Regions from separate parts of the Jeongeupia sacculi genome, predicted to be linked through region 2. Evidence: predicted binding sites of a transcription regulator. Region 2 holds the regulator's gene; each other region holds the start of a gene.
The links. Region 2 encodes FNR, which switches genes on or off when oxygen is low (the NO sensors DNR and NnrR bind a similar motif). Its sites were predicted from a motif close to TTGATNNNNATCAA; they were not measured.

Region 1: the regulator FNR is predicted to act here: its motif matches at 1,216-1,229, upstream of JLC71_RS08090 (GbsR/MarR family transcriptional regulator).
Region 3: the regulator FNR is predicted to act here: its motif matches at 907-920, upstream of JLC71_RS16055 (FeoA family protein).

The regions. Positions count from the first base shown of each region.
Region 1 is NZ_AP024094.1:1,709,767-1,712,033, forward strand. Features, by position in the region: gene JLC71_RS08080 (cytochrome ubiquinol oxidase subunit I) at 1-408, opposite strand, end outside; gene cydP (cytochrome oxidase putative small subunit CydP) at 392-613, opposite strand; gene JLC71_RS08090 (GbsR/MarR family transcriptional regulator) at 610-1,167, opposite strand; gene JLC71_RS08095 (lytic polysaccharide monooxygenase) at 1,311-2,267, opposite strand, start outside.
Region 2 is NZ_AP024094.1:1,310,300-1,312,566, reverse strand. Features, by position in the region: gene JLC71_RS06095 (hypothetical protein) at 1-551, opposite strand, end outside; gene fnr (fumarate/nitrate reduction transcriptional regulator Fnr) at 558-1,301, opposite strand; gene hemN (oxygen-independent coproporphyrinogen III oxidase) at 1,457-2,267, shown strand, end outside.
Region 3 is NZ_AP024094.1:3,325,676-3,327,942, reverse strand. Features, by position in the region: gene feoB (ferrous iron transport protein B) at 1-570, opposite strand, end outside; gene JLC71_RS16055 (FeoA family protein) at 567-839, opposite strand; gene JLC71_RS16050 (cation:proton antiporter) at 1,021-2,241, shown strand.

The DNA.
Region 1 (2,267 bases), 400 kb from region 2:
GACGAGAAAGGTCACCAGCAGATGCTTGCCTTTTGAAAGCCTGTCCCAACCGAAGAAGAACAGACCGACAAAGGTCGATTCAAGGAAGAAAGCCATCAAGCCTTCGATCGCCAGCGGCACACCGAAGATGTCGCCGACGTAATGCGAGTAATAGGCCCAGTTGGTGCCGAACTGGAATTCGAGCGTGATCCCGGTGGTCACGCCCATGGCAAAGTTGATGCCGAACAGCTTGCCCCAGAACCGGGTCATGTCCTTGTAGACCTGTTGCCCGGTCATCACGTACACCGATTCGCAGATCACCAGAATCCACGATAGCCCCAGCGTGAGTGGCACAAACAGAAAGTGGAACATGGCAGTCAGGCCAAACTGCAGCCGTGACAGCTCCACCACATCAGCGACGGGTAACATCGGTATCTCCAGAAGAGGGTAAATTGGCGGGCATCGTGGTCGATCCACCCAGCAACTGCTGGTTGATCGCACGATCGGGAACGGTCATGTTTTTGGCCATCGGCTCGGCAAACCACAGCTTCCAGGCGCCATATAACAATAGGCACTTGATCAGCAGAATCACGGTGATTTCCAGCCACAGGGGTAAACCGGTGCGGCGTTTCATGGCGCCTCCTTGCCGCCACCCAGACGAAGGCGGTCAGCCATTTCCAGCAGCTTGGTCACTCTGGCTCCCAGCAGCATCAGCTTGCGCAAGGTATCGGGCGAAAGGCGCTGCACCTCGTCGAACCAGCCAGTGGTCATCTCGATCAGCGCGTGCATCTCGCGCATGCGCGCTTGGGCATGGCGCTCGGCATCGTCCTGCGCGGTTTCGAGCAAAGCACTACGCAATAACGATAAGGTAGGTTCAATTTCGCGGCGCCGCTTCTCTTCGGCCAAGGTTCTGAAAATCTCCCAGACATCCTTGGGCGTTTCAAAGTACTCGCGCCGATCTCCCGGCTGATGCAGCAGCCGCACCAGATGCCAAGCCTGCAGCTCCTTCAAGCCCATGCTGACGTTGGAACGCGAAAATCCCAGCTCTTCGCCGATTTCGTCGGCATTCAGTGGTTTGACCGAAAGAAACAGCAAGGCATAGATCTGCCCGACGGTGCGGTTCACCCCCCAGCGGCTACCCATCTCGCCAAAATGCAACACGAAACGCTCGGTGAGCGGCGACATCATTCCAGTGATTCCTGTATTTTCAGTATTTCCTGAAATTATAAAACAAATTTGATTTAAGACAAATTCAAAACTGCTCCAAGACGCCTGGTCAAATGAAAAAAGCCCCCCACACGGGAGGGCTTGCGTACAGCTTCGGCGAAGACTTATTTGCAGGTGCCGAGATTCTGCCACACGCCCCACTGACCGGACTTGGTCGGATCATCTCCGACCGTCCACCACTTGTTCTTGTAGTTGTGGCCGAGGTAGCTGACTGCGCTGCCCGGGTTTGCGTAGGTCGTACCAGCACTCCAGGCTGCAGCGCAGTTCGACGATGGGGTTGGCGTCGGAGCTGGGGTCGGCGCTGGCGTTGGAACCGGAGTCGGCGCTGGGGTTGGCGCTGGGGTAGGAGCCGGCGTCGGCGTCGGCGTCGGCGTCGGCGTCGGCGTCGGCGTCGGCGTCGGCACAGGAGTCGGCACTACTGCGCCGGCGACATCAATCGCATAGGTATACGACTTGCCGTCACGCGAGTAGATGCGGTTGGTCGTCGCGTTCGTCTCCGGCACCACAGCACCGCCGCTGTTAAGAATCCCGGCCACGATGTAACGCGACGCACTGTTGATCGCCTTCGCCAGATAGTACGGCCAGTTAGCCGCGCGGAACATTTCCGCACCAGTGACGCTGTCCCAGCTCATGACCGCGCTGATGGACTCAAGATCCCCGCCATTGGCATCAAACAGCCGCAATGTGACCTTGGTGTCCGAAGCAAGATCTTGCGAGGCGCGAATCTGCCCCAGTTCCTTGTAGTTGGATGCGACGGCCGAGAAACGCACGTCGGAGCACGAGTAGAAAGCTTCGGCGCTATCGGAACGCTGCCACGTGTTGTAGATGATATGCGCGCCGGTCTTGTTCTTGGGCAGCGGGCAAGTCAGGTGATAGCGCTTGGTGCTATCTGCAGCGGTGTTACCCAGTTCGCAGAACTTCTCCAGATCGCCCCACTTCAACGGTTGCGTCTGATCCCAGCCATCCTTGGTGACGTAGAACACCCAGTTCTTCGTCGTGTGCGGAGCCGGAGCGTTGTAGATGAACTCGAAGTTGCCGCTGGCATCCGGCGCGATCGGCGA
Region 2 (2,267 bases):
AAGCCGAGATAGTGTGCCGCATGCTCGCGCGTCTGGTTAAGCGTGCTTTGGGTGAGGCATTGCCAGATGGCTGGATCGTAGGCCCATTGCGCACTGCTCGTGCCGCCGAGCCAGCCGAGAATGGCGAGCGATTGATGCTGCCATCGCTGCAACAGGGCAGCGATAAAGGCCCCTGCACTGGCATTGCCAAGATGCAGCCAGGCGCGAGGCCTTGATGGTGATAGCGCATCAAGTAGTCGCGTAGCCGCTTGAACCGCACCGCTCGGGCCGCCGGCGCCGATCATCCAGCCATGCTGCCGTGCCTGTTGCGGGTCACCATGCGCGACCATATCCACGAGTGGCACATGTTCGCCAAGGCGGCACCGCCATTGTGAAAAATCATCGAGGTTGACGTTGATCAGCACGATCACGCCGGCGGCGTGCAGGTCTGCGGATGCGGGTGGCGCAGCGAGCGAAAACCAGCTGATCCCGCCCGCGAAACGTTCTTCAGTACGGGCCCGGAGCAGGTCGATCAGCGTTGGCGGCGCCAGAACCAGAATGGAAGGCGCCACCGGCAATCAGCTTTGGCAGTTGTTGACGAGCAGTTTGAGCCCATCAACGTCGTGCAATTCGATCAGCCGGTTTTGTACCTTGATCAGGCCTTGATCCTGGAACTTGGACAGCGTGCGGCTGACTGTTTCAAGTTTTAGGCCAAGGTAGCTGCCGATTTCCTCACGCGTCATGCGCAGGTGAAAACTCATCGACGAATACCCGCGTACCTGGAACCGTTGCGACAGATTCAGCAGGAAGGCCGCGATGCGTTCTTCGGCTTTCATATTGCCCAGCAAGAGCATGACGCCGTGATCGCGGACGATTTCCCGACTCATCACCCGATAGAAATGGCGCTGCAGCACCGGAACCTTGCGTGACAGCGCTTCCATCTCTTCGAAGGGAAGTTCGCACACTTCGCTGTCTTCCAGGGCGACGGCGTCGCAGGTGTAATGATCGGCGCTGATGGCATCCATGCCCATCAGCTCGCCGCTCATGTGAAAGCCGGTGACCTGTTCACGGCCATCTTCAGATACCACGCTGGTCTTGAAGAAGCCGACGCGAACCGCGTACAGCGCACGAAAAGGTTCGCCGGCCCGGTATAGCGCTTCGCCGCGCTTGATCGGCTTGCCCTGGCCGATCAGTTCGTCGACTTGCTTCATTTCCTCAGCGCTCAACTCATTGGGCAGGCAGAGTTCGCGCAAGCTGCAGTTCGAGCAGGCTTGGCGCAGTTGTTTGAAGGTGATATCGCGAGACTGAAGGGCTTGTTGCATGGCGGCGCTCAGCTGGTAGGTGGGCAATGACGGCGGGCTGACCGATTACCGTTAGCCGGATAATTGGGTATTGATCGCCATCAAGATTGCATACGTTGATTATCGGCAAGCTTGCGTTAGAGCACAACCGAGCAAAATACCACCAGGCGCCCACAATGACACATCAACAAATCGAATTTGACCGTGCGCTGATCCAGCGGCACGACGGCAAGGGGCCGCGATACACATCGTACCCGACTGCAGACCGTTTCGGCGCAATGGCGCCCGGGAATTATCTTGGTCGACTGGCGCAGTTGCAACCGGGAACGCTCACCCATCCCTTGTCGCTGTATTTTCACATTCCGTTCTGCGACACCATTTGCTACTACTGCGCCTGTAACAAGATCATTACCAAGGATCGCAGCCGCGCCGAACGCTATCTGGATTATCTTGAGCAAGAAATGGATCTGCAGTGTGCGGTGCTGCCGTACAAGCCCCGCGTCAAACAATTGCATTTTGGCGGCGGCACGCCGACTTTCCTCTCGGATGTGCAGTTCGAACGGTTGATGACGGCGATACGTGCTCGTTTCGAACTTGAGCCGCAGGGCGAGTTCTCGATCGAAATCGATCCGCGCAAGGTATCGGTTCAGACGGTGCAGTTGCTTGCAAGGCTGGGACTGAACCGGATGAGTGTCGGGGTGCAGGATTTCGATCCCGCTGTGCAGCAGGCAGTAAACCGGGTGCAGAGCGAGGCAGAAACCCGGGCGGTCATCGATGCCGCGAGGGCATCCGGGTTTCGTTCGATCAATCTTGACCTGATCTACGGGCTGCCGCTGCAAACGCCGACTCGTGTGCATGACACCTTGGCGCGGGTGATCGATATCCGGCCGGAGCGTATTGCACTCTACAATTACGCGCATATGCCGACGCGATTCATGCCGCAACGGCGGATCAACGACCATGATCTGCCTTCGGCCGAGGTCAAGC
Region 3 (2,267 bases), 1.4 Mb from region 2:
CGCACGCTCGTACAGCGCGGCTTCGGCGTCGCGGCTGGCATCGGCCGGCCTGAGGCGGGCGAAATCGAGCCGGGACACCTCGCCCTTGAGGCTAGAGGCAAGCAGCGCCTTGAGACCGTCGATGCCGTGACCGTATTTGGCACTGATTTTCAGTACCGGACTGCCGAGCACCTCGGCCAGCGCGTCGGTATCGATATCGAAACCGCCGCGCTTGGCCTCGTCGGCCATGTTCAGCGCGACGATCAGCTTCGCGCCGACCGATTTCAGTTGCAGCGCCAAGGCCAGTTGCCGGTCGAGCTGGGTGGCGTTCAGCACCAGCAGCACCGCGTCGAGCTCGGTGTCGGCGAGGAAACGCTGCGCGACCTGTTCATCCTCGGCGCCACCGGTCAGGTCGTAAATCCCCGGCAAATCGACCAACTGCACCATATTGCCGCCCAACAGCACCCGATGGCTGGCCAGCTCGACCGTCAGCCCCGGCCAGTTGGCAACGCGGGCATTGCCGCCGGTGATGCGGTTGAACAGCGTGGATTTGCCGGTATTGGGCATCCCGACCAGAGCGACGCGCTTCATGCTGCAAGCTCGGTGCTTGGCTGCACCGCAGCCACAACGTGCAACTCGCTCACCTCGATCAAGGCCGCTTCGGCGCGGCGCAGCATGAATTCGGTACCGCCGACCTTCAGCTGCAGCGGGCCACCCAACCAGCCACGACGGATCACTTCGACCTCGCGTCCGGGACGCAAGCCGAGCGCGGCGAGGCGGTGGGTCAGTTCGGCGGTGGTACCGACCACGTTCACGCGGGCCGGATTCTGCGGCAGTAACTGCGAGAGAGTGAGGGTCATGGCAAGCCTCGATCTTCAATAGAAAAGAGAATGATTCCGAATTATCCGCTCCGGCCCTGCAAGTTAGTTGATTACAGTCAACATTCACTACGTCACTTTTTACCCTGTGCCCATCACGCGCGGCGCGGCGATCGCCGGCAAATCGCATAGAATCGCCGCCACTCCCTTGTGTGTTCACGCCATGCCCCTGATTTCCCTGTTCGCCGCCCTGATCCTGGTGCTGCTCGCCACCCGCGTCGGCGGCGCCCTTGCGCGCCGCTGCGGCCAGCCCGCGGTCATCGGCGAAATCGGTGCCGGCCTGCTGTTCGGCCCGACGCTGCTGACCGGCTGGTTCCCCAGTCTGGGCGAACTTGTTTTCACCGCCGAGACGATCAAGCCGATCGCCAAGGCCGGCGATCTCGGCGCGGTGCTGTTTCTGTTCCTGCTCGGTGCCGAGTTCGACCTGGGCAGCGTGCGCCAGCGTCCACGCGCCGTGCTGCTGGCGACCAAGCTCGGCCTCGCGCTGCCGATGGCGCTCGGCGCGCTGGCGGCGTGGTATGCCTCGCAGCGACTCGGTGCGCCGCTGCCGGCCATGCCGCTGGCCTTTATCGCGCTCGCCAGCGGCATGACCGCGCTGCCGGTGCTGGCGCGCATCGTTGCCGAGCGCGGGCTGGGCGATACGGCGATCGGCGCGCAGGCACTGGCGTGCGCGGTGCTGACCGATGCGCTGAGCTGGGCGCTGCTCGCCGCCCTGGTGCTCGCGTGGATGCCGCAACACGATCCGCTCGGCCTGCTGCAGCTCGGCGTCGCCGTCGGCTACGTGCTTGCCTTGGCCGGGCCGGTGCGGCAACGCCTTGGCGTCATCGGCCGTGCGCTGGCTGAAGGACGCAGCCGCCGCGCCGCGCTCGAACTCGCGCTCTACGTCGCCGCATCGGCCGCGGCGAGCGCCTGGCTGGGCTTGCACGCGCTGCTCGGCGCCTTTGCCGTCGGTCTGCTGCTGCCGCGCGATCCGCGCATCGTTGTTAAATTGCAACAATGGCTGAGCCCGGCGTGCCGCTGGCTGCTGCCGTGCTTCTTTGCCGCGATCGGGCTTTCGACCGACCTCGGCCCGCTGCTGGCAGGCGGGCTGTGGTGGCTGGCCGCGTTGATGACGCTGGTGGCGGTGATCGGCAAGGTCGGCGGTTGCCTGTTGGCCGGCGCGCTGACACGAATGCCGCGGCGCGAGGCGCTGACGCTGGGCGTCCTGATGAACACCCGCGGCATGATGGAACTGGTCGTGCTCAATCTGGGACGCCAGCTCGGGCTGATTGCCGAGCCATATTTTTCGGCGATGTTGCTGATGGCGATCGTGACCACGGTCATGACATCGCCATGGCTCTCGCTGATCGAAGCAAAAGACAGCCCGATGAAAGCAGCCGCCTAGGCTTTCCGGCCTTCTCAACGAATTGA